One region of the Thalassotalea fonticola genome, then DNA from elsewhere that is predicted to be linked to it. Evidence: riboswitches for the same ligand, from Rfam matches in the RefSeq annotation. Region 1 holds a riboswitch; the other holds the start of a gene.
What was found. A riboswitch is a leader RNA that binds a small molecule or an ion and turns the genes downstream of it on or off. The one in region 1 is predicted to bind lysine.

Region 1 (15,598 bases):
CGTATTGCTGCATCGAGCAAATTAGATAAATATTTAGATATATGGCCAGCAAATTATGAAATTGGCGAACGTGTTAATTTAATTATTGGTGACAAAACTGACCTTGGTTTTAAAGCGATTATTAATGATAGGAACTGGGGCTTGTTGTACGACAACGAGATTTTTCAGCCGTTAAGAGTTGGCAAAAACATCTTAGGTTATATTAAAACCATGCGCCCTGATGGCCGAGTCGATTTAACCCTAACACGACCAGGTATAGGTAAAGTGAATGACTTTGCACCAACATTTATTGCTTATTTACAAGATAATGATGGCTTTAGTGCAATCAACGATAAAAGCTCACCTGAGCTTATTCAACAAACGTTTGGCGTAAGCAAAAAAACTTTTAAAAGCACCATTGGTAATTTATTCAAACATGGGCGAGTAAGCATTGAAGCTGACGGCATTCGCTTTGTTAAAAACCCACAGCCGAAAAAGCCAGTTACTGAGTCGAAACCAAATAAAGGTAAACACAACCAAGGTAAAAGCGCTAGCGGAACATCAAGCAAGCCTTATGCTAAAAAGCCTGATTCCAAAAGGGGTAATGCAGCTAAGCCGAAAACGCATAAAAAAACCGTTGCCGGTAAATCATCTCCATATAAAAATAACTCTAAGTAGAGTACGAATATAAACTTGAAAAAATAAACCGTCATCCCACCGTGCTTTTGGGTGGGATCTCCTGATGCAAACTGTGGTTTAAAAAAATACACTTCCAAAGCACGATACTCGGCTGGAGATCCCTCATCTCGCTACGCTCGTGGGGGATGACGGAGTATTTTTTCTGATGTCGTATAACCGTTAATTAATTACTTAACCAATTTGGTTTTATTCATCAGCAAAGTGATAATGATCGCAACCATCGCTAAAGACCATACAATTGCAGCACCACTTGGTAAATCCCATGTAGCTGAAGCGACTAAACCAATCAGGTATGCCAGCACACCAATTAGGTAAGCAAAACGAGTATTAAACCTTGCTAACCTAACAGTTGCTAAAGCGGGAATAATTAGCGTACTAAAGACCAGAAATACACCAACCATTTGCACAGAGCTAGTAATAGCAATAGCGAAAACAAAGTAAAACCACCTGCCCGATAATAGCGCTGATTTAAACGTCATAAGTGCAATAATGGCTGCGTATAGCACCATATGAAGATATAGATCTGAAAACGTAACCCAGAGAATTTGACCTGATAGCACTTGCTTTAATAAATCACCGCCATGTGGATCGTTAGCAAGTAATAAAAAGGCGCCAGTTGCTGACAATACATACAAACAGCCAATCAGGGCTTCTAACTGCTGCTTAGCAAAGCGTTCAAATAAAGCAATAACGCCAGCACCACTTAAGGCAAACAGCGCAGCAACGATATAACTGGCACCAGGGAGATGGTGACCAATATCGGTTGTTTGCACGACTACAGCGCCAAGCCCTGCAATTTGAGCAATAGCCAAATCAATAAATATAATACCGCGCTTTAATACCTGATAGCCTAAAGGGACATGTGTGCTAAGCACTAACAGGCCAGCCACAAATGCCGGCAATAAAATATCAATTAATTCAACCATTAGCACTTAGCCTTTTTATTTTTGTTGTGATGCCAGTAACAACATAGAGATATGTTGGTCCATCAAAGTAAATAGGTCGCGAGACTGATCATTGCCACCTACCGTATAAGGCAGCTGCAAACTGACGATGTCAGTTTTATCTTGTAACCAGTTTGCTGCTTTTTCATCTTGATAGGTAGTATAAACCACTAGCTTTATCTGTTGCTGCTTCGCAATATCTAGCACACTGAGTAAATGTGAACTTGTTGGTGGTAAACCCGGTTTAGGCTCTAGATCACCAACTTGTTGCATACCTAAAAACTCAAATAAGTACTTGAAAGAGGAATGGTAAGCAATCACTTTCACTCCTTGCAACGGCTTTGCTTGTTGCTGCCATTTAGACGTCGCAACTTGCCAACGCTCGCTAAAACTTACTAAATTTTGTTGGTAAAGTGCAGCATTTTTAGCATCTAATTGTACAAGTTTAGTCGTAAAAGACTCTGCCAAACTAGAAATTCTAAATGGATCTAAATGTACATGCGGGTTACCTAATTCATGTACATCACCCATTGAGCGGTCAACGTTAACCAAAACATCGAGATTTTCAACATGATCAGAGGCTAAAAATAGACCTTTGTCAGTAGATTGTACGTCGCGATTATTTGATTTCATTTGTAGCATGGGCAACCAACCAATTTCTAAATCGGCGCCAGCACAAATAACCACATCAGCACGGCGCATTTTAGATATTAGACTTGGTCTGGCCTGTACAAAGTGAGGATCCTGTTTAGCTGTAGTTGCACTGAAGATATTTGCTTCTTCACCTGCTATTTCTTTGGCAAGGGCAGCATATTCAGGTTCACAAGCAAATATGTTTAATTGCGCCTGTGCAGGTAACGTAGTTATCAGCAACACTGCGCAAGCTAGAGCAATTTTTTGTTTAAAATTGATGTGCACCATGAGCTCCTAATGCCATGTTAAATTGTAACGTTATTTGATCATCCGTGAAGTCTTCAACAGATTTTTCTTGGCTGTATTGTAGTCTGACAGTTGAAAAATGAGAGTGACGGTATTCCAACATTGCTGTTGAAACTGCAGGCTTAAAACCGTCAGAATAAGGTTCTTCAAAGTCAATTTCAGAGTAACGTAACCCTGCAGCCCAATTAGGGGTAAACTGGTAAACACCGCTCACATAATAGCCGCTATGCTCGGCGTCAAGTTCATCGTGGTGGTGCTCATCTTCAAATACATTAACGTGTTCTTCATGATCATCTTCATGATGCAATTCACCTTTTTCTTCAACAAAAAAGTATTCGGCTGACAAGGTAAAATTCTGATATTTATAGTTACCATTAGGTGCCCATTTCCATGTAGCGTCGACAATATAGTAGTCTTTGTCGCCACTAAAATCACAAGCGCCAAATACTTCACCATGCTCGTCTTCTAATGCATGCGGTTCATGTTCATCTTCACTATGGTCATGACTACTGCAAAATTCTTCATCGTTTTTAAAGCCAATATAAGATGCACCTAATTGCCAACTGTGTGATTCATCAAAGTCACCACCGGTTTTTACAAATAATGAATGCGATCCAATACCATCGCCATCAGAATAAGCAGGCATTGTTGCGCCTTTAAAAACCTCTGTACCTAACTCAATATACGCGTCAGTTGGGGCTAACCAAGATAAACGTGCACCGTCATCATAATAATGGCCATTCATAAAAGCCCGGTAAACTAATGGCCTGTCTGCAAAGCTATCGGTATGAGCATGCTTACCATTTAAATATCCAACATTTGACAAAAATCGACCAGCGCGAAAAGACAGGTCATAAGGCATAGCGGTGGTTTGAATAAATGCTTCTTCAAGTTCAACTTCAGTCTCGCCCTCATGTTCATCTAACACCATAGTTAGTTTACCGAAAAACATATCATCAATAGGAGCACTAATGGCTATTTCAGTATGATCGGTCCAAAAACCGTTTTTTAATCCTGCAGCATGGTCATCTACACCATAACCAGCTATGCCTTGAAAGTCTTCACGCTCGGTATAACCCACATTAATAATAGCACTTACATTGATATCATCAGTTGCAGCATGCACTTGAACAACAGCTAAACCTAAAACTACCGCAGTAGTTATTTTACTTAATTTCATTAAATTTATTCCAAAAAATATTGTTTAAATCACTCATACCATAATGAGTAATGGCCAATTATTTAAAGAAACTTAGGAGGTGCACGTGGCGAGTAAAGTCTTGATTTAACTTTTAATAACAGTGAATAGCTTTGAAAATAAACTTGAGAAAAATAGTGATTCTCAATGCGTATACCATCGCTGTTGATATAGTCATCGTCATCCATAACCTTTGCTAAACATATGTGACAGTGAACATCATCAATAGAAAAGTCATGCTCGGCTAAATGAGTACTTTTGGCTAATGGCGCAAACAACAAAATAGCCACAATAACAATTGCAGATAGCATTTTATTAGTTTGCTGTAAGCGTTTAAAAATCATATTAGCCAGATTTATTACCGAACAGAGGTTCGGATTTGAATTAAAAACATCATTTATTTTGTGATATTATCACACTTAAAAAATTTACTAAACAAAATATGCTATGTATCAACAACAAAAATAGTTTAGGCTATATTCATGTTAACAAAGAGTTAAATTCGAATGACAGCATCTCCCCTTATTCTGCCAATGCTAACCCTTATGATACTTACCGCTATCGTTTGGATAAACATGTATATTTTGCGCTTACGTTATGTAATCAAGCATAAAATTAATGCGCAAAAGTTAAGCTCACCGGAAAAGATACCTGAGCTTTTACCTGAAGAAGTAAATAGACCGGCGAATAATTTAAAAAATTTATTTGAACTACCGGTAATTTTTTATGGGCTTATTATTTTAGCGTTAATCACTGAACTAGATTCAGCAAGTTTAACGTTTTTAGCCTGGGGATTTGTAGCCTTTAGAATAATACATAGCTTTATTCAATGTACTAATAATAGAGTGATGCAAAGATTTAAAGTCTATATGTTGAGCTCTATGTGCTTATGGGCTTTATTAGTAAATATTTTCATTAGTCTAATTTAACGGAATAAACAGATGAGCCAACAGCGAATTACTTTAGAAATCGAAAACAATATCGCAATAGTGCGTTTAAACAGAGCAGATAAACATAACGCCATAGATATGGCGATGTTTCAGGCATTAGATAAAGTTAGTAAAAAATTATGTCAGAACAAAGCAATAAGAGCAGTGTTTTTATGTGGAAATGGCGAAGATTTTTGCAGCGGGTTAGATGTTAAATCAGTACTAAATGAAAAATCTAATATATTAAAGTTGCTGTTTAAATTTATCCCTGGAAGTTCGAACTTAGCGCAACGGGTAAGTACCAATTGGCGTAAAATTCCAGTACCGGTAATTGCTATAATCCAAGGCAGGTGTTGGGGCGGCGGTTTACAAATTGCCCTTGGCGCTGACTTTAGAATAACCACTCCTGATGCCACTTTGTCTATCATGGAAGCTAAATGGGGGCTTATTCCCGATATGGGCGCTAACTTGGCATTAAGGGAACTAGTAAACATTGATGTAGCCAAACAACTTGCCATGACTGGGAAAATAATTCCTGCTGAACAAGCTCTTGGTTATGGACTGATCAGCCAAATTGCAGACGATCCTTATCAAGCAGCACAGCAGTTTATTAAACCTTTTGCAGAGCGCTCACCGGACTCTGTTGCCGCAGTTAAAAAGCTTTACAACAATACCTGGAACAAAAAATCTTGGCATATACTTGCCAAAGAAAGCTGGTATCAAATTAAGGTAATATTAGGAAAAAACCAGCGCCGTGCTGTAAATAAACAACTTAAACCAGAACAGGCTACAAACTTTGAAAACAGGCAAAATTGGTAGTTTTGTCTGTAATTGATTTGATATTTAAGTTTACTTAGTGAGGTTAGGCTTTTATTTTAGTTTTCTTTTTAAGGTGTAATAGATGAACACCACCAAACACTAAAATTTGTAAGTAATGTTTCATATTATCACCTTCGGCTTCTTCTACCCTTTTCTTGAAAATAATACATTCAAGTAAATGAGCAATAGGTAACACTATCAGTACCCAATGAAAAACTTGCTCTAGCCCTTGCTCAAATGGTGCAACCAAATTGTAAAAACAGGCTAACCACAACGCCACAACCATTAATTTCATATAGACTCCTAATACATTTCGAATAATGCGAATAGACTGATTTTATGTCAAAAAGGCAATTACTAGCAACCACACCAATTAAACAAAAAGGATGTAGGCAGCAAAGCACAGCCAAGAAATTCCTAACAACAGCCAAGGTAACGTTGCAGGCTTAACGTCTTCAACTGCGGCTTCAATAGATGCACTTTTGAGCAACTTCGCTTTGTGTTGCTTTTTTTTCGCTTTATCAGCATCTCTAGCTTTCGCTTTTTGCTGTTTTTTATATTGCTCAATACCCTTTTGAATACCTTGCGCAATTAGCTTCGTTTGCTCTTTAGTTTGCCCTGGCTTTTGGGTGCTTTTAGCAATTGCAGCTGCAGAGTTTACTGTTTCAGGTGATACGTCTTTACTATTTCGATTCAAATTTATTACTCTTTTAACAAATTAAGATATTTTAATAATTAATAATAAACTTTAAACTAAGAGCAAGTATACAAATATGTAGATCGAATTAGGCTAAGCCATGAATAAATTTTTCAAAGAACATTTAACTGTCGCCTCGAACGCATCGGGGCGCAAAATGAATGTGCCCATTTATCGTTTTAAAGGACAAGAGCCTGGCCCTAAAGTGTATATTCAAAGCTCTATTCATGGGGCAGAGGTACAAGGTAACGTGGTTATATATCACCTTATTGAATATCTAAAAAGTACCCCTATTCGCGGAGAAGTGGTTTTAGTACCAAACTGTAACCCCGTAGGCACAAATATCAAATCAGGTGAATATACCTTAGGACGCTTTGATCCCATCAATGGTCAAAATTGGAATCGCGGATATTACTTTAAAGAAGAATTAGTCAATGACTTTATTGATACTGTGACTGAAGATGTATCATTTGATGATATAAAACGCGATTTTCGTCTATGGGTAAAACAAGCCATAGAAGCTGAGCTCAATAAAGAATGGGGTATTGGTTTAGCACCGCGCTTAAATCTTCAGCTGCAAGCGCAAGCATTTGATGCCGATATAGTCATCGATTTACATAATGGTCCTGTAGCAACCAGGCATATTTATGTGCCGGAATATGCCAAAGACTCGGCGAAATATTTTAATATCCCCCATGTTATATTCATACCAAATCAATTTAACGGCGCTCTGGACGAAGCCATGTTTTGTCATTGGTGGACACTAGCGGACAAGCTTTCTGAAAAATTCCCACAACACCAATGGCCTATTCCGGTTGAAGCATTTACCCTGGAAATGGGCAGCCAAGAAGTCATTAATTTTGACTCGGGCCAGTATGATGCAAAAGGTATTTTGGCCTATCTTAATTACAAGAACTGCCTAATTGACACTGACATACAGCCAGAAAATATAGATCGGTACGCAGTAATGCTCAAAGACTATAAAATTTTGTACACCCAAGAAGGTGGCATTGTTGAATATAATGTAAAACCTGGACAGCATGTAAAAAAAGGTGATGTACTCGCAAAAATGCTAAACGTAGATGATTTAGATAATGACAATGCAGTGAGTTATATTTACGCGCCTGAAGATTTAATCACCATACTACACTTCCCTTCTGCGTCAGTATTATGCGGTACGCAATTATATAAATGTTTTATTAATTATTTTCCATTGCCCTAAATTTTATAATGGAATGGATGTATTTTGTCAGCTGATGCGACAAAGCAGTTGTTAATACTTACCAATAATTTGACTGCCAATGTGAAAAATAAACAGCATCTGATTTTTTCTATTTTATAAATGGCTTTCGTATTGAAGAAACGAATCGGCATTTAATAAGTCGTTTAAAAAATCAACAGACTTACCCCCTAAACCTTTAGCAAGCAGCAAAAGGTGCAAATTTTTGAAAAATAATTGAAAAATACGTTCGAATAGGCCCATTTAAACGACAACACGGCTAAATTGAGGCACTTTTCATATCAAAACCTATTACTTAAAAAGAGGAATGATATGAAAATTTTTGAATGGGATGGCAATCGTAAAAACCTATTACCTTATCTTTGGATTTTCCTAACGGTGAATTATATCTTTTGCGATGTGATGACTTTACATCTTGCAAGTTATTTAGAGGCTTTTTTATCTGGTGATGTAGGTGGTATGAAGATCACTGAAGAATTTTTATTAGTCTTTGCCGTGATAATGCAGGTCCCTATGATCATGATTGTTTTATCTAAGTTCTTAACTTTCACGCTAAACAAATATTTTAATATTGTTGCGGGCATCATCACCACTTCAGTCCAAGCTTTTACAGTAGCTATGGGGGGCGCGACACTTCACTATATGCTCTTTAGTTTTTTTGAGATTTGTACCGGCTTATTCATTATTTATTTAGCTGTAACTTGGAAACAAGAAACTGCGTCGTAGTTTGAAATCATAACGAGAAGTACCAAATCGTTTACTGCATAAGCGACAGTGTTGAACTTCAATTCTTACCTAGCCCTAGGTGCTAAATATGAATGACAACCAGCAGAAGGTGAAGATAAATAGAAAATTTAACTTTAACACTTAATTTAAAAACTAATAGAGATGTAAAATGAGTACAGAATCTGAACGAAACATTCAAAATTTATACGCCAGAATAGCAGGTTTTTCTTATATTGCTTTTACTGTCGCAGGCTTGGTTAATAACTTTTTATTGAATACTAAGTTGTCTGATATAGGCGCTATGCAAGCAAACAGCTTATTTGAAAACGAAATGCATTTTCGACTAGGAATCGCGGCAGAAATAATAATGTTTCTTGGTGTTATTATGGCTTCAGTGTCATTTTATGTTGTTCTAAAATCAGTAAATAAGCAACTAGCACAAACAGCCTTATGCCTTAGATTAGTCGAGATAATTATTGGCGGAATTGCTGTTGTTATCAGTATGGCAATACTGGCATTATCGAGTAAAGCATACCTCTTAGAAATGTTTGATTTGGAGCAATTACACACAATAGTTGTTGTAGCTTCAAGCTTTAGAGTGCCTGCGTATGAATATAGCTGGATTTCTATGGGAGTTGCGGGTGTAATTACATTTTATTTGTTTTTTAAAACTCGTTATATACCAAAAGCTTGGTCAGTATGGGGAATTATTACTTACTCGAGCTTGATTCTGTACCCTCTAGCTAAACTGCTTATACCTGACTTACCTCGCGAGGCAATGTTCGTGCTTTTTCCTGGTGCTCTTTTTGAACTGGGAGTGGGTATTTGGCTGTTAACTATGGGCATAAACTTTCCAAATGACAGTGACAATACGCCTAATAAATAAATCAACGACAACTAATAAAGCTAAATTTTGCTTACTGCGCTCACAAGCGTAGCTAAGCATTACTAGCCATTTACTGACCTTTACTGAGTGGTAAATGGGGGTGAACTTTTCTGTTGCGTATAAATCGGTTTATTTTACGATATATGGATTCAGGTGAATTTTAGTTTTATAATCCAAGGAGTCTTAAAAATCTTTATCTTTGGTAGTTTAATGGTCAACCTTTTTCCCACGGTTATATATTCCTGCATGATGGGAATGACAATATTTGCTTTAATAGAGGTGTTCAATAGGCCGAACGAACGACAAAACGTTTTCCTTAAAGGGCTGTTGTTGTTGTTGCTGATACATTTGGCGGGTGAGCTGTTTATATATTCAGGTGCATATGTTTATGCGCCAGCCTTAGCGGGCGCACAATTTCCGTTTAGAGTTTTGCTTGGTCCAGCCCTCTACTTTTATGCTCATGCAACTATGTCACCAGACAAAGCAATTGATAAACGGTTATGGGCATTAGCGTTTTCTGGGCCTATTCTTGTTTTACTGGCAATGCTTCCTTTTATATTTATGATCAGTCCCGCAGAAAAGCTGGCTTTAGCAGATCCTTCGACTAGAGATCCAGAACTTTGGCAAATAGCAGTGTTTACTTGTTTTTTCGCAACTTGTGTCTTTATTTCATTCACCGTTTTATTCTTAATAATGGCCTTAAAACTCCATATCTCCCACCGTCAACAACTCATGGAGCGCTTTTCTGAAATAGAGCAACGTTCATTAGGCTGGTTTAGAACTGTACTGGTAATCTGGGGAGCTGTTTGGTTGATGTATGCCGTCGAGTTCTTTTTAGGTGCACTGGGTTGGTTTTGGTTTGGTTCAGGGAAATTACTTCCAGTTTTAGAGGTTTTTGCACTGGCTATTTTTATACAGAAGGCATTAAGCCAAAAAGTGCTTAAGGAATCTGATAAAGGCTTGCCTCGTACTAATCAGACTAGAGCAGTTTTACTTAGCGATGAAAAAATGCAATTAATTGCATCAAAGCTAGAGCATGCAATGAAAGAAGATAAGTTGTTCTTGCAAGATAACTTATCGCTAAACAAGCTATCTGAGTCCATATCTGAAACTGAAAACCACATTTCAGAAACACTCTCTCAATTTTTACAAACCAAATTTTTCCAATTTGTGAATGGCTTTCGAGTCGAAGAAGCGAAGCAGGCTTTACAAGATAGAGACAAATTAATCACAAGTATTGCCTATGACGTTGGTTTCAATTCTAAATCAACATTCAATACAGCGTTTAAAAAAGTAGTTGGTTATAGTCCATCAGCATACAGAAATTTACTACTTGAAAATAAACAAAAAATACTTTGAAGAAGTAGGCCTGAATAGGATAAGACGACATTTGATTGATTCTAAAACAAGTTCCGGAAGTCGAGATTTTTATATTCACAATGCGCTTAATGAGGTCCCTCATCTCGCTCCACTAGTGGGAGATGAAGGGGTATTTTTTCTAAAATCGTATAGCTGCAACTAGCAATAAGCCACAGTTAGATTTAGTAAAGAGTTTTGATTGTTTTTGTATCGGTATTATTTTTTAAATTTGCAGTGAAGTAATTGTTTGAATCAATTATTCATTCCACAACCTTGTTAGCTGTCTCAAAGTTCATTGAACTCTTCCAACCATTTGGTGAAAGTATTGGATACCTTTTTAACAGTGCGAGCATCATGGTCATAAAACCATACGGGTATATCTGCTTGTTTAACTGCACAATCGGCAAGTTTAAAACAAAACATATTTCCCTTACAGTCAGATGCAAACAAAACATGCCCTTTTGGCATGCCACTCATTTCATATAACTTTGATAATGAAAACACATCATCAAGGCTTAAAAAGTCTTGGACTTCAGATATATCGACACCTAAATCACAGATTTTAGTTAACACATTTGGCGTGTGGACTAAGCCGTATTTAGAAATTAAATATTTATATGAGTCTGGTAAGAATGCATTAAATTTTGACTCAAGCTCGGCAATATCATGGTTATCTATTGGGAGCATCGAATGTTTGCTACCCCAGTTTTTTACAAACAGATCAATGCTATTCATTGAGAGATACTCCAATACAACTTATGTTCATTTAAATGATAGGTGTCTGAAAATATTTTAGCACTTTTTGACTATGAAATTAGGCTGATGGCTGTTTTCTAATTTGATTTGCACATTCAGCTAATACAATAGCGCCAGCGGTTGACACATTTAGTGAGTTACCCATACCAAACATAGGAATGTGTATTTGCTGATGACTTAATTGCAATACTGCTTCACTTACGCCTTTTCGTTCATTGCCTAATACTAATGCGCAGCGCGATGGGTAAGTTACATCACTATAATCAACAGACTGATGGCATAGTTCAACACTATAAACTGCATACCCCTTCTCCACTAATGTTTGTACACTTGCAGTGGTGCTATCACTATATTCAATACAAACCCACTTAGCTTCATTTCTGGAGGCTTTTTTAAACTTCTTATCTGAGATAGTTAGCTCGCCACAAATAATAATTTTTTCGATAGCAAAAGCATCAGCCAAGCGTATCAAAGAGCCAACATTGTAGCTGTTAGTTACATTATCTAATACCAGTATCAACGGTGTTTTTGGCTTATTTAAGTATTCATTTCGTGCTGGTTTGGTTTTTCTAATGTCTTCTTTGCTAAGCTGTATTTTTGAATGCATGCTTTCTACTCTTGTTACGCACTAATACCAATCGGATTAAATATTGCCGCTTGCGGTCTAATACCAAACGGATTAGTCTCTTGATTTTTTACCCTGCTTTATACTGCGTTTATGGCAAGTTGCAGATCAGCCGAGGATTGTGCGGTTTTATTTTGCCAAGATCAAATAAAATTAAAGGAGTTAACAGAAATAGTGTGTGAAGCACCGCTGGCTATCCGCCAACGGTCACACTTAATGCAGTTAGAATTTAATTACTTAACGATACGTAAATGAGTACGGCTTTGACATAACCATTCTGTAATAGCAGAATCAGCTGCTAGTATTGCTTTATCTGATTCGAGTTCAAGATGAGTTAAAGGTGCACGTAAAACAGGGGTGTTTAACACCGCTTGTTTATGCATTAACACTTTTACAGGAATAGGGTTAGCTACATCAAACAATGATGAGATAGCGCTATTCCAAACAGGAACCAGATCAGTACCTTCGCCGGCTAAAGATTTTTGTACATACAAATTAGTGGCTTCTGGCCATGCATTGGCACATACCGATACTAAGCCAACAGCACCAACAGCGGCTAAATAAGGGATAAGTGTATCTTCGCCAGAAAACATTTTCATGTTTGGCGCAGCGCCCGCAAAAGCAAGAAATTCGTTTATATCACCGCTGGCTTCTTTCATCGCCCATAAATTTTCATGTTCTGATAAATTTTTAACGGTTTGAGCTGGAATACTAATACCTGCACGAGAAGGCACGTTGTATAACATACAAGGCTGTTTTGCCGCATCAAGCAACGCTGAAAACCATTGAGTTTGACCAATAACACCTGGTTTGGCATAAATTGGTGCGGTTAATAAATAGCTGTGCACCGGCAATTCATTACACGCTTCAATCCAAGCTATTTGAGCAGGAAGATCAAAAGCGCCAACTGCGACCATTAAAGGCACCGTTGGTTTTAAATCACAAATGAATTTTACAATATTTAATTGCTCTTCTTGCTTAAGAGCTAAACCTTCGCCGGTACTGCCGCAAATTAAAATACCATTACCAGCTTGTTGCTGATCGTCCACAATTTTTGCCAAGCAGTTATAATCGACGCTACCGTTTTGGTCAAAGGGGGTAACAAGTGCAGTCCAAAGAGCAAAATCATTAAGTTGAAAAGTTGTCATGTTAAATCTCATTACTTCTTAATAATATGGAAATACCTATTATTAATTTAATCGTTAAGCGTTTTAGAGAAAGGAAGAGAGGAATTTACACAAGTAATGTGCAAATACCAGAAGCTCTCCACTTAAACCAAAATTATCTACTGTTGTAGTAAACATTTATGTGCCGTTAAGTGACAGCCGAAGGGATTCAACCCATTCGTCCGACATAAGTGTTACCTTTTTCACTTATGCCTCGGCGTTAATCCCCCTCATTATCTATTTTCGGGGTAAAGGCCCCTAAAGATAACTACCTGGTTAACGCTCCTCTTCTGATGTAACCCTATTTCTAGGGACATTCAATGCTGGCTATTTAATCATCTAGTTAAATTTATTTCAATGTTTTAACATCAAAAAGTGAATCATTTTAAGCATAAGGTATATTACTTACCGCTTTTATGAATATTTTCTTTACTATTCTCTGCTTAATTAAGAAAATAGCGCTTAAATATTTAATTGAGTTTACTTAATGTCATTATCAAACCCATCACAACTATTACTTAGAAACGAAGATTTACTGGAAAGTACAAATCCACTGGTTGTTGGCTGTCCTGATAATGAATTTTTTACCCACTTGCAAACAACCGTCCCGCAAGCAACGATTAGTAGCTACAACGTAAATTACGCAGAATACCAAAGCATCAGCTCAAAATATTCAAGCCAAATAAATAGTCAGTGTAGTGAACAGTACATAACAGAACAATTGCACGACTTGGTTATTATCTATTTTCCAAAATCAAAAAAAGAATATCAATTCTTATTGGCTATGCTGGCACCAACACTGGCTGAAAACGCTGTGATTTTAGTGGTCGGTGAAAATAAAGGTGGCGTTAAATCAGCTATAAAATTAAGTAGCGACTATTCTCTCAACGCTAATAAAATAGACTCTGCCAGACATTGCATTATATTTGAGATCATATTTAATAATCATGCTCCGGAGTTTAATTTAGAGGCTTGGTACGACAAATTCAGTTTAACTATTGATAATACTGAAATTCAGGTGGCATCGTTACCGGGAGTATTCAGTAGCGGCGAAGTTGATAATGGAACTCGTTTACTGTTGGAGAATTTGCCCAGTAACATTTCAGGAAAGGTTTTAGATTTTGGTTGTGGCGCCGGTATCATTGGCGGCTTTGTGAAAAAAACATTTCCAAATACTGAAGTAGAAATGCTTGATGTAAATGCCCTAGCTATTGCCAGCACCAATAAAACTCTGCAACTGAATAAATTATCTGCAAAGGTTTATCCATCAAACGGTTTATCTAACGTTAGTGGTAAATACAATGCGGTATTATCAAACCCACCATTCCATCAGGGTATTAAAACCAATTACCAGGCAACAGAGCAATTTTTAAAGAATATAAAAATGCACTTGTTAAAAAATGCCACTCTAACCATCGTTGCTAATAATTTTCTAAAATATGCACCAATTATTAAAGCTGAAATTAACCAGCCTGAAATATTAGCTAATAAAAAAGGCTTTGCCATTCATCATTGTAAAAATAGCCATTAACGTAAGAACTATTGATGAGAAGTTATAATTAACTCAAAACAAAGTTAATTAAAGGTTGATGGCAACAAGCCATTAACCAAAATTCAATCATATATTTGCGAAATTCATCTCTAACTAACCTAAAAAAACCTTCCTGTTTACAATTTGTTGCAAATCAAGTTTTACATCACACAATTTAAGTACATTTATTTATTATTAATTTTCAACAACTTAACTCAGTATTGCTGATTCTCATTTACATATTTTAACTTACATTTTTACAACAATTTCACCATTGTATCCTTGGCTACTTGCTCTATCATATGCAACATATATTTTTGAACAGAAAATTGATTGTCTAAAATAACATCACTTTCTGAACAACAAGTAGGCACTACTTACTTGTTAAAGTTTATTAAACAGAGGTAGATATGATCAACCAAGCTCAAGCTAAAATTTTAATTGTTGAAGATGAAGAAGTAACACGTTTAAACCTACAGAACTTATTTGATGCTGAAGGTTACACTACTTTAATTGCAGCCAATGGCGAAAGCATGTCACAGCAATTACAAGATAACGACATTGATCTAGTATTAATGGACATTAATCTACCGGGTAAAAACGGTTTATTACTAGCTCGTGAATTGGTTGAGAAAAATGATACTGGTTTAATCTTTATCACTGGTCGTGATAGCGATGTAGATAAAGTATTGGGGCTAGAAATTGGTGCCGATGACTATATCACGAAACCATTTAATCCACGTGAGTTAACCATTCGCGTACGTAACTTATTAAAGCGTATGTCACAACCTGAAAAGTCAACGCCAGTAGCCGATACAGCGATGATTCAATTTAATGAATGGCAATTAGATCCTAACTCTCGTCAAATGACTTCACCACAAGGTAATACTTTCCCAATTCCTCGTGGTGAGTACCGTGCATTACGTTTATTGATGGCTAATCGTGGTAAAATAGTAACTCGTCAAGATTTGATCCAAGAGATGACAGGCCGAGATTTACGTGAAAATGACCGTACTGTAGATGTAACAATACGTCGTTTACGTAAGCATTTTGAAACAGATGCAACAAGCCCTGAATTTATCAATACAATTCATGGTGAAGGTTA
Region 2 (15,598 bases), 1.4 Mb from region 1:
AACGGCCAAACCACCAGTTTGTCGTGTAATGGATTACGGTAAGTTCTTATACGAGAAGTCGAAAGAACTTAAAGAACAACGTAAGAAGCAAAAACAGATCCAGGTTAAGGAAATTAAATTCCGTCCTGGCACTGATGAAGGCGATTATCAGGTTAAATTACGTAACCTGAGACGCTTTTTAGAAGGTGGCGACAAGGCTAAGGTTACATTGCGTTTCCGTGGCCGAGAAATGGCCCATCAAGAGTTAGGTATAGACCTTTTAAATCGTGTTAAAAAAGATTTAGAAGACCTGGCTGTTTGTGAGTCTTTCCCTCGTAGAGTGGAAGGCAGACAAATGATAATGGTGCTTGCCCCAATCAAAAGATAATTTTTGGTCTTTAAAGTAATTAGGCCTTTTGTGAAAACTTAAGGCTTTTTTCACCATCGTTATCTTTTTATCAAACTTTTGCAGTTTGATAAACTAACCGGTAGCTGAGGCTCAACAAGTGGTATCTTTTTAAGAAACCCGCCCCTAGTTACTTAATATTTGGCATTAACGTGGAGTTTTCCCATGCCTAAAATGAAGTCAAACAAAGGTGCTGCAAAGCGCTTTAAAAAAACCGCTTCTGGTGGTTTTAAATTTAAACAAGCCGGTCTTCGTCACATCTTAACTAAGAGACGTACCAAAGTTAAGCGTCATTTACGTGCAAAAAGTATGGTTGCTAAGTCTGATATTAAATCAGTTGTAGCAATGTTACCTTACGCTTAATCATAGGAGATATAGACAATGGCTAGAGTAAAACGCGGTGTTCAAGCACGCGCACGTCACAAAAAAGTTCTTAAGCAAGCGAAAGGTTATTACGGAGCACGTTCACGTGTTTATCGTGTTGCTTTCCAAGCTGTAACCAAAGCAGGTCAATACGCTTACCGCGATCGTCGTCAACGTAAACGTCAATTCCGTCAACTTTGGATTGCTCGTATTAACGCGGCAGCTCGTCAAAATGGTTTATCTTACAGCCGTTTCATTTGTGGTCTTAAAAACGCTTCAATTGAAATCGATCGTAAGATCCTAGCTGACATCGCAGTATACGATAAAGCGGCTTTCTCTGTTCTAGTACAAAAAGCACAAGCTTCTTTGTAATTTTACAGAAAAAACTTTTGAAAAGGACGCCTCGGCGTCCTTTTCTCTTTCTTAACAAAGAAAAATACTATATAAATAATACCCTCAAAAATTTAAATTGCGTAAGTGTTTTTAAATGGACCGCAGAGTTAACGGCCAACCATTTCGAACGGATAAACATTTCGAGCGAATAACCATTTCCTGAACTTGTTTCAGGATCTAAAGAATATTTAGGCAATCTCCTTAGTACTTAGTTCTTTAACAAAGCACGTAATTACTAAACGATTTTTGAAACTGACCCTGGCCATCCTGAACTTATTTCAGGATCTAATTATGCCGGGCTTATAACTGATAAAATATTTCGAGAAAACAAACATGACAATTGCTAATAAAGTTTTAGCTGTAAACAACGATTTACCAATTAGAACAGATAAGCCAGTACACAGTGGTAAAGTAAGAAGCGTATATTGGTTAACAGCCGATGATTCTCGTCGTTTAATCAAAGAGAAGGGTTATAATGTCGCTGCAGACACGCCATTAGCAATTATGGTAATTAGTGATCGTATCTCTGCTTTTGACTGTATATGGCATGGTGAAGGCGGTATGAAGGGCGTTCCTGGTAAAGGCGCTGCACTAAACGCTATTTCAAACCATTGGTTCAAGTTATTTAAAGACAATGGTTTAGCTGATAGCCATATTCTTGACATTCCACACCCCTTTGTATGGATAGTACAAAAGGCCAAACCGGTAATGATTGAAGCAATCTGTCGTCAATACATTACAGGCTCAATGTGGCGCTCTTACGTTAAAGGCGAACGCGAATTTTGTGGTATCCAACTACCTGAAGGCTTAGAAAAAGACACTAAATTACCTGAGCTTTTACAAACGCCTTCAACCAAAGGCATTTTAGAAGGCATTCCGGGTGTACCAGCACAAGATGATGTAAACATCACTCGTAAGAACATTGAAGATAACTTTGCAGCGTTTAACTTTAAAGCTGCAGCTGATATCACGCTTTATGAAAAACTGCTCAAAGAGGGTTTTGACTTAATCAGTGGTGAGCTGGCTAAGCTTGATCAAATATTTATTGATACTAAATTTGAATTTGGTTACGTAACTGACGCATCAGGTAATGACAAACTAATTTACATGGATGAAGTAGGTACACCGGATTCATCACGGATTTGGGATGGCAGCGAATATCGCAATGGTAAAGTAGTTGAGAACTCGAAAGAAGGTTTCCGCCAATTACTTCTCAACCACTTTCCAGACTCAGATATTCTTTTAAATAAGGATCGTATGAGTGAGCGTGAAGCATTAGCACGCGACAATGCTTTACCTGAATCTGTATTAATGGCTGTGTCAGATACCTACACCGGCATTGCAGAAAAAATTACTGGTGAGAAGGTTGTTATTTCTGATGATCCAAAGGCGGAAGTGGTTGAAATTCTGCGCAATGAATATAATTTGATTGATTAAGCTATATTCATCGCAAACAAAAAGAGCTTCTATTGAAGCTCTTTTTTTTGAAATTTTTAATGTATAAGCTTGTAGCCTAATCCCTTAAATACTGGTTATATTTACCGACAACTTTAGTAATTGCCCGGGTTGTAGGTATTTACTGCGCTTTAAATTATTCCATTTTTCAATATCAGCAATTCTAACATTAAACTTATTTGCAATGCGCGCTAATGAATCGCCCGAGCGTACCTTGTAATTAATGTTACGCATAATATTACTGCTGGTCGAAGCCGTTTGTGATGCTTTGCCCGGAGCTGCCTTACCAGTCCATATTGTTAGTTTTTGCCCTAGACGCAACATGTCTCTTGGCGCCATAGCATTCCATTTAGCGATACTTTTTTCAGAAACTTTGTATTTACGGCCAATGTCCCAAAGCGTGTCACCTCTTGTTACTGTATGAGTAATTTTATTACCACTACCTTTTCTGGTAAGTTTAGATACACGAATTTCTTCATAAGATTTATAACGATCAAGTGATTGTGTTGCTGTTGGGATCAAAAGGTACTTACCAGCTCTAATACTATTATTTTTTAGGCTGTTCGCTTCTTTAACAACTGTGATAGTTGTATTAAAGCGGTTGGCAATAACACTTAAACTGTCGCCTTCACGTATTTTATAACGTTGCCAAGATAACCGGTCTTTTTCCTCAAGCTTGCTTAAGCCAAGTTTAAATTGATCAACTTTATTATTAGGAATCAATAATTGATGAGGACCATTCGGCGCAGTTGCCCAGCGGTTAAAGCCAGGGTTTAAGGCGTGTAGCTCGTCTATAGTTAAACCCGATAAATCAGCAGCTAAGGCTAAGTCTAATTGTGAACCTATATCTATAGAGCTGATCACCGGTTGATTATCAATGGCGTATAGAGTGATGCCAAAATCACTAGGGCGCTTTACTAAATCAGCTAAAGCCAATAGTTTTGGCACATAGTCCCGAGTTTCTTTTGGTAATTTTAAATTCCAAAAGTCAGTTGGCTTACCTTTGCGAGCGTTATCTTTAACTGCTCTGGCAACCCGACCTTCACCTGAATTATAGGCTGCTAATGCTAATAACCAGTCGCCATCAAATCGTTTGTTTAAATAACGTAAAAACTTTATTGCCGCTTGAGTTGATGCCGCAACATCGCGGCGACCGTCATACCACCAGTCTTGTTTTAAGCCAAATTGTTTACCTGTACCAGATAAAAATTGCCACATACCTGAGGCACTGCCATGTGAATAAGCAAATGGGTCGTAGGCACTTTCTACAATAGGTAATAGCACCAATTCCATCGGCATATTATGCTTTTCCAGTTCTTCGACAATATGATGAATGAACGGCTCTGAGCGTTTAGCTACTCGGTCTAAATAGCTCTGATGTTTAGCATACCAATTACGTTGTGCGATCACTTTGCTATTTTGTGGAATGTCAAAATGAAGCTGACTACGAACTCTATCCCAAACATTATCTGAAATAGTCAATTTATCTTTATCGGTAAGAGTTATTTCAACATCATCTTTAGGGTGAATAACTTGTGCCGTTTCATCAGCAAGTAACGCTTCATAGATATCTATTGTGTGGGCTGTATTAGCGGGTAATTCATTACTACTCACAACATTTTGCGGATTGAAGTTTTGACAGCCAACCAACATGGTTAGCGATAAAGGTAATATAATTTTCTTCATGAATGCTCTTTTGTTTTCATTAATAACGCGTATTTACTACTAAGTCAGGTAAATTATAATTATGTTTGAATGCAGCGTTATTTTTTATTTATTTTATTTTATTTAAGTTTAGTACAGTTAAAAGTTATCTTTTAATGTTCTGATCATAGCAAAAACATCGACAGCAGATTGTAATTTTTGCTCACTTTTTTGTTGTGCAGTATTTATCACTTCTTCGCCGTTACTGCGTAAAAAAGGGTTTATCTGTTTTTCCAAGCCAATTGAGGTAGGGATAGTAGATATATTTTGCTCTCTTAGTGTTACTACTTTGTTAAAGTAGTGGTTCAGTTGACCATTGTTTGGCTCGATAGTTCGAGCAAAGTTTAAATTTGCTAAGGTGTACTCATGTGCGCAATAAGCTTTAGTTGAATCGGGCAGTGCTGCTAACTTAGATAACGAGTTGTGCATTTGCGCGGCAGTACCTTCAAATAAACGACCGCACCCCCCTGAAAATAATGTGTCTCCACAAAATAATATATCATCACTGTAATATGCGATATGACCAGAAGTATGACCGGGAAGGTCAATAATAGAAAAGTTAAGGCTATTATCGAATAATGACACCCGATCACCTTCAACTAATTTAACATCAAGGTATTTAATGTTTTCAGAAGCGGGACCATAAATTGTTAATGGCCAGCCTTGTTGTTTAGCAAAATCAATAAGGGCAGGTAAGCCACCTACATGATCATGATGATGATGAGTGATCAATATAGAAGTTAATGTTAAATTATTTTTCTTTATAAATTCAATACATACGCTAGCATCGCCAGGATCGACTAAACTACAGTTTGTACTTGCGTGGTTGGTGATACACCATATATAGTTATCTGAAAATGCATTAATTGCAGTAACTTGAGTCATAATCATTCCATCTTGAACTTTAACTAAGTATAACTGGTGTTTAATGATATTAGAATTGTCTAGCTTGTATTTATCTCGTCATTAAGGATATTTATTTTAATGAAACCGGCATTAGCGTTTGACAGCCCGAAAAAACCAAAACAATGGCGTGATTTACCAAATGGCGAGTTAATTGTGCAATGTATTGAACAAAATTTAATGCCATGGTGGCCAAGGTTCTTTGGTTATCATTTGCTTAAACTGGGTATTTTAAGTGGTGCAGTAAATTCAGAACAATCGATGATTAAGCATCAGGTGATTGTTGGTGAAGCAAATGCTAATGCGCAAGTAGTAGCTGAAATAGATGACTTACCGTTTTTAGAACACAGTGTTGATGCATGCTTACTTACCCAGAGCCTGGAGTTTGCAGTCGATCCACATCATATACTTAGAGAAGCCGACAGGGTACTGATCCCAAATGGTCATTTAATCATCTCCGGCTTTAATCCAATAAGCCTTGCCGGTTTAAATCAGTTGATTCCATTTCGGCGTCAAGAGCTACCCTGGCGAGGTCGATTCTTCACCCCTATGCGAGTCAAAGATTGGTTAAACCTTTTAGGTTATGAAGTAATTGAAGATAGGCGTTTTCTTTATTCAACCCTTCATTCAGTAATAAACCCGGAAAACTGGTGGCATAAACTTTGGCAAAAATTTGCCAAAAATTATCTGCCTTCCTTTGGTTCTGTGTATTTAATTATCGCCAAAAAGCGCGTTCACCCGCTAACGCCAATAAGACCTAAATGGCAAATAAGACCTAAATTTAACCCTGTTAAAGTCACCACGTTTGGTCCTAGTAACTTTAAACCGGATTCTTTTGAACCTAGCAAACCACGAGAATAAAATATAATTCATGGAGCAGCAGTCGTTATTTCTTTGTTTAGATTTTGGCAGTCAATCGGTTAGAACCGCAATTATTAACAGTGCAGGCACGGTGATAGTTGCCGAGCAATTGTTAAATTCTAACTATTTAGAGCCAGAGCAAGGACAGGTTGAACAAACACCACAATGGTTTTATCAACAGTGTGCTATTTGTTGCCAAAATTTGCTAGAGCAAGCAAAAATTAAAGAAGTAGACTTAACTGCGCTTTGTGGAATAGGGATCACCACTATGCGTAATACCATCATTAACCTAAATATTGACGGTGTGCCCCTGCGTAATGCTATTGTTTGGAGTGATAAACGTAAAGCGCGCATAACCCCTAAACTGCCTTGGTATTGGCGCTTTGTTTTTACCCTTGTCAGTATTATTAAACCAGTAAACAAAACCATTAAAGAACTACAGCAGAGCGCATTTATAAACTATATTGCTGAATATGAACCCAAGGTGTGGCAGCAGACTGAACATTTGTTATTGTTATCTGGTTATTTGCATTTTAAATTTACCAATAAATTAGTTGATAGCAGCGCCAATATCATTAGTCATCTACCTTTTGATTTTAAACATGGGCAATGGCGTAAAAGTAATTCCTGGCAATTTAATGCCATAGCGGTCAAGCCAAACTGGCTACCTAAACTTGTCGTACCCGGAACTGAAATAGGGCAATTAAGCCAAGCTTGTCAACACGATTTTAAATTACCCAAAACATTACCTGTAATTGCTATGGCAGCTGATAAAGCTTGTGAAATACTAGGTTCGGGCTGTTATAAGTCGGGACAATTACATATAAGCTTAGGAACTGCTGTTAGCATTACAATGCTAAGTAGAAAATTTAAAGGTCCTAAAGTTCTTTATCCTGCCTACCCATCATTAATAAATGGCTTGTATATTACCGAAGTAATGCTGCCTTTTGGGCTTTCCTTACTCACAGAGTTTATTAATAAAAATAAAGCACAGTTAGACTTTTTAAGTTTGAACAAAGTAAAGCACCATTGTGTTGAACAACTGATAGAAGTATATGTAGAGGCGAATAACATAAAAAGTGATGGGCTTGTGTTTGATATGGAGCGTATAACCGATGTTAAACATCTGTCGTTAGGCTTTATTGGCTTAGGCCAACATAGTGTATTTCAGCAATATGTTGCTATCATGGAAGCAATCACTTTAGGCATTAATCAATCAATATCGCGTTTGGTAAAACGAATGCAGCAATCGGTGAGTAGTGTAGTAGTGTCAGGTGGCGGTGCTAATTCTGATCGGCTTTTACAGGCCATTGCTAATAAATCTAAAATAACCGTGTTAAAATCAACCGCTATTGAGGCAGGTATTCTAGGGGTAGCAATTAAACTCGCATTAAGCCAAAACGTATATGGCAGCCATGAACAAGCGATAAACGCTATGCTCAAACCACCGATAACAATTAAGCCAAATAATTAGTATTTACCCACCTGAATTCAGGTTAACTACATTCAATGATAGAATTGAATGGATTTATCAAATTTAATAAAAGAAATATTATGCAAAGACTCCAATTTCAACAATTACTTAACGATCTTCTGCAACCTGACAGGATCAAAGATTACTGTCCTAATGGTTTGCAAGTACAAGGTAATGACAAAATTTCTAAAATAATTACCGGGGTAACAGCTTCACAAGCTTTATTAGATGCAGCAGTAGCAAAAGGTGCTGATACCATCATTGTTCATCATGGTTATTTTTGGAAAAATGAAGAGTATTGTTTAACGGGAATGAAATACAACCGTATTAAAACCTTGCTTGATAACAACATTAATTTGTTTGCTTATCATTTGCCGTTAGACATTCATGAAGAGCTGGGGAACAACGTTCAACTTGCCAAATTACTGAATATTAATGTTACTGGACCTTTAGAGTTAGGAAATCCCGTGTCGGTGAGTATTCAAGGAGAGTTGCAGCAAGAAACAACCGGTGAAGAATTAAATGCGTTGATTTCATCTAAATTGAATCGTCAGTCGTTGCATATTTCCGCAGGCTCTAATAAACCAATTAAAACAGTTGCTTGGTGTACAGGTGGTGGCCAAGGATATATAGAGTTAGCAGCGCAGCAGGGCATTGATGCATTTATTACCGGTGAAGTATCTGAACAAACCACTCATGTTGCCAAGGAAATGGATATTCATTTTTTTGCTGCCGGACATCATGCTACTGAACGTTATGGCGCTAAGGCATTAGCTGAATATTTAGCGGCTAGTCATAATTTTGATGTAGAATTTGTCGATATCGACAATCCTGTTTAGGTTTAAATCTAGAAACGAGAAACGAGAAACGAGAAACGAGAAACGAAGAGCGATATTCCCCCTTAACTTGTGAAGTTCTACAGCTAGTGCATTTTAATCCACTGCTCTAGCTGGAGGGATCAATATTTACAGTCTTGTCCTGCTTGCTCCCTTTATTTTGGTAATTTAGTGGAAAGCATTGCTGCTGTTGCGACAAATAGTGTTGAGATCCATAAACACATTTGCAGGCCATAGTTTTGGTATACCCAACCTGATAATACCGTACCTAATAGTCTACCCATGGCATTGGCCATATAATAAAAACCCACATCCAGAGATACCCCATCTTTGCTAGCAAAGCTTACAATTAAATAGCTGTGTAATGATGAGTTAATCGCAAATATAGCGCCGAATACTAAAAGGCCAGCTATAACTGCTATTTTGATTTGATAGTCAAAATGCAGTGCAACAGCAATAATCATCGGAATAATGGCTAAATAACAAGCCCACTTTAACGCAGTTTGACCGGAAGGAACTTTACCTTGCTTTTTCCCGGTAAAATGTGGTGCTACTGATTGCACAACCCCATAACCAATGACCCAGCAAGCCATAAAACCGCCAACCCACCAGTGATCCCAGGCAAAAGTGACGGCTAGAAATACTGGCAAGGCGACAACAAACCAAACATCACGAGCACCAAATAAAAATAACCGCGCAGCTGAGAGAATATTGATCGCCGGACTTTTAGAAAATAAGTCTTTAAATTTAGGTTTATTTTGCGCTTTACCTAGATCTTGTTTTAGTGCGTACAAACTAAATAACCAGACCAGGGTAAGCAGTACCAGCATAATGACAATAGCACCGCGAAATTCAAACAAGGTCAATAACAAGCCACCTAAAAAGAAACCAACTCCTTTTAAGGTGTTTTTTGAACCGGTTAAAATGGCTACCCATTGATACAGCTTACTTTCTGCATCATCAGGTACCAATAGTTTAATCGAACTTTTGGCACTCATTTTGTTCAAATCTTTGGCAATACCTGATAAAGCTTGGGCCACCATAACATAAACGATAGTCAGTAATTCTGCCGGTACCGTAAGCATGAAAAGCGCAATTATCTGTATGCCCAAGCCAATATTCATGGTTTTATTGAGACCAAGCCTAGCGCCGAGCCAGCCACCAATTAAGTTGGTGATCACGCCGAATATTTCATAAAACAAAAACAGCATGGCAATATTAAGCGGGCTGTACCCCAATTGATGAAAATACAACACCACCAACATGCGCAGGGCGCCATCGGTTAAAGTAAAAGCCCAGTAATTACCGGTAATAACCAAGTACTGTTTTATTTGCGGTGAAATTTTGTCACATAGCTGACTGAAAGAGCGCAAATTAATTATTCCTGATCTTGCATACCAACTATACGAGCTAATTCAGCGGTTCTATTTGCATAACCCCATTCATTGTCATACCAGACATAAAGCTTCACTTGAGTAGAGTTAACTACCATGGTTGAAAGTGCATCAATAATACTTGAGCGTGGATCTGTTTTATAATCGATTGATACTAAAGGACGTTCTTCAAAGCCCATAATACCGTTTAGCTCATTTTCTGCGGCAGCTTTAAATAAGTTGTTAACTTCTTCAACCGTAGTGCCTCGTTCTACTTCAAACACACAATCGGTAATAGAAGCATTTGCTAGCGGAACACGAATAGCATGCCCATTTAGCTTACCTGACAATTCAGGAAAAATGTGGGTGATTGCGGTAGCTGAGCCGGTAGTTGTGGGAATTAAACTCATGCCACAAGCACGAGCACGGCGAAGATCTTTGTGGGGGGCATCTAAAATTGTTTGGGTATTGGTAATGTCATGAATGGTGGTCATTGAACCGTGCTTAATACCGATTTTTTCATGTAGAACTTTTACTACTGGCGCTAAACAATTAGTAGTACATGAAGCTGCGGTAACAATAGGGTGCAGCTCTTTTTCATAAAGATGCTCATTCACGCCTAATACGATATTTAGTACGCCATCTTCTTTCACCGGTGCGGTAACAACTACTCGTTTTACCCCTTGTTTTAAATATGGTTGTAATAAAGCTTTGGTTTTAATTTTACCGGATGCCTCTATTACAACATCACAATCTGACCAGTTGGTATCTTCTATCGCACTGTTTTGAGAACATGTAATAGTATTTCCATTGATCAACATATTGTTGTCTTGATGGGTCGCTTCATGATGCCAACGGCCGTGAACTGAGTCGAACGTCATTAAATGCGCAAGCGTTTTTGCATCTCCTGCTGGGTCATTAATGTGAACAATTTCAACTTCAGCCATATCAAATGCAGCGCGCATTGATAATCGGCCCATTCGGCCAAAACCATTAATACCAATTTTAATTGTCATGTTATTTCCTAAATGTTTTTGAAGTTAATCACAGCAGCTTTTTAAGCGTTCGGGTCGATCGCCCATTGCAATTAAGTTGTTTAAATTAAGTTGTAAAAATTCTGAGTTAGCTGATGAGGTTTGATTGATAATTTGTTTTGCCCAATCCGGTAAGTGGGGATTTATTCGGTAATAAACCCATTGACTCTGTTTTCTGTCAACCAATATCCCAGACTTTTTAAGCTGGGCCAAATGGCGGGATATTTTAGGCTGACTATCTTCCAGAGCAACCATTAATTCGCATACACATAGCTCTTCTTCTAAGTTAATTAGCATCAAGCTTTTGATACGGGTTTCATCTGCAAGGCTCTTAAATAGTTGGGTAGGAGTCATTTTAATCACTCATCTTTAATATCTGAAAATCATTATATATGAAATTTCATATGTAGAAAGCAATAAATAAAATTGTTTACATAAAAGCTTTAAAAGGCTCGTCAACTGGCGTGTTAGCCAAGTGGTTGGTGTAATTACTCATTATTTTTTGTGAGATCCCCAAAACTATCTCTAACAGTTGCTGTTTACCATAACCAGCGTCGAAAAAGTTCTCTAATTCAATTGTAGATAACTCGCCACGATTTCTAACCATAGCTAATGTCGTAATTCGCAAAGTCTCAAGTTTGTTATTATCTAATGGCGTGCTATTAAGCAACGAGGCTATTATCGCTTTATCAACTTCCATCATATGAGCAATCGCAGTATGGGCCGGAATACAATAATGACAATTATGCTCAATATTTATGGTTTGCCAAACAACAGTTAACTCTTCATTGTTAAAGGAAGTACTTTGAAACAAATTATGGGCTTGCTGATAGCTGTTAAGTAATTGCGGACATTCGGCCATTACTGCATGTAAGTTTGGCAGCATACCAAATGATTTAATTGAATTTTCAAGTAGAGGCTTAGCATCAGTTGGTGCAGTATCAAGGCTATAAAGAGTAAACTTGAGCATAATAATCTCCAATAAACTAAGTGATAATTTAAGTTTAATAGATAAACCTTATTAATGTTAACGAACATTAAATAAGCAATATTCCACAGAGCTAGTAACCATTCTAAAAAATAGAATGGTTACTGAAATTTTTTCCGCTTTTATTTAATTAAATGGAACGTACAATAGCGATAATTGAAAATTGAGATGTAAATATAAATGACTAAACAAACAATTAATTCATACGGTTCAATCAGCAAACTTTTACATTGGTTAAGTGCACTAACCATTATAGGGTTATTTGCTTTAGGATTTTGGATGGTTGAACTTACTTATTACAGCAGTTGGTATAAAACTGCGCCGCATTGGCATAAAAGTATTGGTATTATATTGCTATTTGCTACAGCGATAAGAATGGTTTACAAAGTAAAACAACCAAAAGTTTTAGCTATTGCGAATCATTCAAAGCTAGTAAAAAAAGCTTCATCATTGACTCATAAATTACTCTACTTGATGTTGATAGTATTAATGATCAGCGGCTACTTAATTTCTACAGCTGATGAAAGAGCAATAGATGTATTTAATTGGTTCTCAATACCTAGTTTAGGCGAACTGTTTAATAATCAAGAAGATATCTCTGGATTAATACATAAATATTTAGCCTATAGCTTAATAGCCTTGGTAGTTGTTCATGCCGGTGCTGCAATTAAACACCATGTTATCGATAAAGATGACACCTTAAAAAGAATGACCTCAAAATAAATTAACTTGAAACACAGAATAGGAACACGAATGAACAAATTATTAATATCTACAGCATTACTCGGTTTAGTTGCTGTTATGCCAGCAAAAGCTGCAGATTATGTTGTTGATTATCAAGGAGCGCATGCTTCTGTTAACTTTAAAGTAAAGCATTTAGGATATAGCTGGTTAACGGGCCGTTTTAACAAGTTTGAAGGCACATTTAGCTATGATGAAAGCAATATTGCTGCGTCAAAAGTAACCATTAAAATTGATACCGCATCAGTTGATTCTAACCATGCAGAGCGTGATAAACATTTAAAATCGGGTGATTTTTTAGATGTAAGTAAATTTTCTACTGCCACGTTTGAAAGTACGAAAGTTGCAGATAAGGGTAATGGCAAGTTGGCAATTACCGGTAACTTTACTCTACAGGGTATAACCAAAGAGCTTGTTATCGATACAGTAAAAATTGGTGAAGGGGACGACCCATGGGGTGGTTACCGTTTAGGGTTTAGTGGCACAACGTCGATCAAAATGAGTGATTTTGGTTATAAGTCAGATTTTGGTGAGATCTTATTTGACTTACACATTGAAGGCGTACGCCAGTAAAATTAATGAGGGTCAGAGTCAAGTTATTCACTAATAGAAAAACTTGACTCTGACCCTACTTTTAGCCTTTAAGCCACTGCCAAATTAACCCTAAAGTTTCATACCAACTTGTCGTACTTTTATTTAATTGGTTCGGGTCAGGAAAGTAGGTTTGCCAACGTTTATTGCCACTAAAATCTTTTACAAAAAATCCAGTAGGTGCGGCAATTGGCTTCACACCTTGATTTTCAAAGTAAGCCATAGAGCGGGGCATATGGTTGGCATTAGTGATTAATGCAAAGTTTTTATCAATTAATAAAGGCGAAATGTAAAGCGCTTCATCTTCAGTATCTTTAGGACGAGTTTCGGTGATGATATTATTGCTATCAAACCCTAGCTCTATTGCGGCTTGTTTAACTTTTTCCGCGTTTGAGCTAACATCATAAATAGCTGCACCTGAGGTGATAATAATAGCTTCAGGGTGTAAATTTGCAATTCGTAAGCCTTCTGTTAGACGTTGTAAAGAGCAAATATTTAATTCTTGTGTTGCGGCAAGACTTGCATCACTTGTATGACTACAGCCTAATATAACGATATAATCGAGCTTCTCCGCTATAGGACTGTAAACTGGGAATTGTTGTTCTAAATTTACAATCAACCGATTTGCAACCGGCATAGCAGAAAGCAATAGTAAGGCAAGTGTTGCTATACTGAGCAAACCTTTGGCTAGCACCGGTCGGTGTTTCAATAAAAACAAACCAATAAACAAGGTAACAATTATTATTGGTAGCGGCATAAGTAGTTCGCCAATAAGCTTTTTTAAGGTAAATAAATCCACAACAGCATCCCTTTGAAATATACTCGCACTATATCTAATCAACTCAATCAATTCCAATAAAGTGTTAGTTTTACCGATTTTTTTGTAAAAAGTAATTTAACATTAAATAAATAGACGTTTTATAAATATCGCAGTTGATTTTGTTGTTTAATTACTGTTTAATAGCGCCGTTGATTTAGAGTTATTGCTCAAAACCTAACTTTAAACAACACCAGAAGAGGTTGCATTAGCCAGGTAAATAATCTTAGGAACCACATTCCAACGACGATTATTGAGGGGGACTAATGCCGAGAATGCTTATTTTAGTGGTAAATAACATTCGGTCATATAGGTTGAATCCTTGTGACTGTCACCAAAGTGGTGGAGGGCTTCTGGCTGAAAAATTCAAGATTTCAAATCTTTTTCTTATCAGTCATGCTCTTCCTTATATTTTTTTGTAATGTTAAATTAGCCATTACAAGTTAGGGAGAATATCCAATGTCAAATATCGCGTTAAACGTTGCCAAGTTCGGTGGAACAAGTGTTGCTGATCACGAGGCTATGCTTCGCTGTGCCCAAATTATAAAATCTCAACCCGAAACCCGCGTTGTGGTCGTGTCTGCAAGTGCCGGCGTTACCAATCATTTGGTAACGTTATCGCAAAAGGTGTTAACCAGCGAAGAGCGAAGCACGATTATTGAAGATATCCGCGTAATTCAATATAACATTACCCAGCATTTATCAGCTGAAGCTAATTTAAATAATCAAATAGATGAAGTACTTAAATCTCTAACTGAATTAGCTAAACAGCAAGACACACTGCAAACAGCGAAAACTGGTGATGCTATTTTGGCTTGTGGTGAGCGTATGAGCTCTATCGTATTTGCCGAGGTATTACGCAGTATTAATGTTGCAGGTGTTGCCTTTGATGTTCGCGATGTGATGCAAACCAATAGTTTGTACGGCAAAGCCGTGGTTGATATTGAAGCACTAGCAACTAACTGTGCACAGAGTTTAACACCTTTACTTACAAAGCAAGTGATTGTCACTCAAGGCTTTATTGGCAAAGATGGTTTAGGAAATACAACGACTTTAGGCCGTGGTGGTTCAGACTATTCAGCCGCATTAATTGCAGAAGCTATTGGCGCAACAGGCTTGTCTATATGGACGGATGTGGTCGGCATATTTACTACCGATCCTCGTATTGCCAGTTCAGCTCGAGCTATTCCTGAAATTAGTTTTGGCGAAGCGGCAGAAATGGCAACTTTCGGCGCTAAAATATTACACCCTGCAACCCTTATTCCTGCAATGCGCAGCTCCATCCCGGTTTTTGTTGGGTCAAGTCGGGAGCCTGAAGCGGGAGGCACGCAAATTATGCAAGAAGTAGCATCTAAACCGACATATCGTTCAATTGCACTTCGCCGTGAACAAACACTGGTAACAGTAAAAAGCCCGGCGATGTTACATGCAAGTGGTTTCTTGGCACAGGTGTTTGGCATTTTAGCGAAACATGAACTGAGTGTTGATTTAATTACCACCTCTGAAATCTCAGTTGCACTTACCTTTGATAACCCTACAGGGTCAACACAAGCATTGATTAATCAAGCTGTTGTTGAAGAGTTAGAACAACTTTGTGAAGTTACTGTCGAGCATGAGTTATGTTTAATCGCTATTGTGGGTAATGGTTTAGATGCATCGAGTGGTCTAGGCAGCAGTATC

Region 2: linked by a shared signal. The riboswitch ahead of lysC (lysine-sensitive aspartokinase 3) and the one ahead of dapA (4-hydroxy-tetrahydrodipicolinate synthase) in region 1 are both predicted to bind lysine.

What each region holds. Positions count from the first base shown of each region.
Region 1 covers NZ_CP136600.1:4,286,760-4,302,357, reverse strand. Annotated here, with positions in the region: gene RI844_RS17650 (CvfB family protein) at 1-657, shown strand, start outside; gene RI844_RS17645 (metal ABC transporter permease) at 846-1,604, opposite strand; gene RI844_RS17640 (metal ABC transporter solute-binding protein, Zn/Mn family) at 1,620-2,540, opposite strand; gene RI844_RS17635 (hypothetical protein) at 2,524-3,741, opposite strand; gene RI844_RS17630 (hypothetical protein) at 3,804-4,103, opposite strand; gene RI844_RS17625 (MAPEG family protein) at 4,266-4,688, shown strand; gene RI844_RS17620 (crotonase/enoyl-CoA hydratase family protein) at 4,701-5,507, shown strand; gene RI844_RS17615 (DUF1145 domain-containing protein) at 5,551-5,802, opposite strand; gene RI844_RS17610 (DUF2956 domain-containing protein) at 5,881-6,204, opposite strand; gene RI844_RS17605 (succinylglutamate desuccinylase/aspartoacylase domain-containing protein) at 6,305-7,426, shown strand; gene RI844_RS17600 (DUF6326 family protein) at 7,757-8,170, shown strand; gene RI844_RS17595 (DUF4386 domain-containing protein) at 8,340-9,056, shown strand; gene RI844_RS17590 (helix-turn-helix domain-containing protein) at 9,312-10,415, shown strand; gene RI844_RS17585 (SMI1/KNR4 family protein) at 10,701-11,150, opposite strand; gene RI844_RS17580 (TrmH family RNA methyltransferase) at 11,230-11,778, opposite strand; gene dapA (4-hydroxy-tetrahydrodipicolinate synthase) at 12,030-12,944, opposite strand; lysine riboswitch at 13,048-13,260, opposite strand; gene RI844_RS17570 (methyltransferase) at 13,450-14,493, shown strand; gene arcA (two-component system response regulator ArcA) at 14,904-15,598, shown strand, end outside.
Region 2 covers NZ_CP136600.1:774,704-790,301, forward strand. Annotated here, with positions in the region: gene infC (translation initiation factor IF-3) at 1-367, shown strand, start outside; gene rpmI (50S ribosomal protein L35) at 551-748, shown strand; gene rplT (50S ribosomal protein L20) at 767-1,120, shown strand; gene RI844_RS03165 (phosphoribosylaminoimidazolesuccinocarboxamide synthase) at 1,475-2,578, shown strand; gene RI844_RS03170 (LysM peptidoglycan-binding domain-containing protein) at 2,663-4,282, opposite strand; gene gloB (hydroxyacylglutathione hydrolase) at 4,400-5,185, opposite strand; gene RI844_RS03180 (class I SAM-dependent methyltransferase) at 5,285-6,064, shown strand; gene RI844_RS03185 (FGGY family carbohydrate kinase) at 6,075-7,538, shown strand; gene RI844_RS03190 (Nif3-like dinuclear metal center hexameric protein) at 7,619-8,377, shown strand; gene arsJ (organoarsenical effux MFS transporter ArsJ) at 8,530-9,747, opposite strand; gene RI844_RS03200 (ArsJ-associated glyceraldehyde-3-phosphate dehydrogenase) at 9,753-10,763, opposite strand; gene RI844_RS03205 (metalloregulator ArsR/SmtB family transcription factor) at 10,788-11,135, opposite strand; gene RI844_RS03210 (carboxymuconolactone decarboxylase family protein) at 11,212-11,751, opposite strand; gene RI844_RS03215 (cytochrome b) at 11,950-12,492, shown strand; gene RI844_RS03220 (YceI family protein) at 12,523-13,083, shown strand; gene elyC (envelope biogenesis factor ElyC) at 13,145-13,900, opposite strand; lysine riboswitch at 14,108-14,279, shown strand; gene lysC (lysine-sensitive aspartokinase 3) at 14,378-15,598, shown strand, end outside.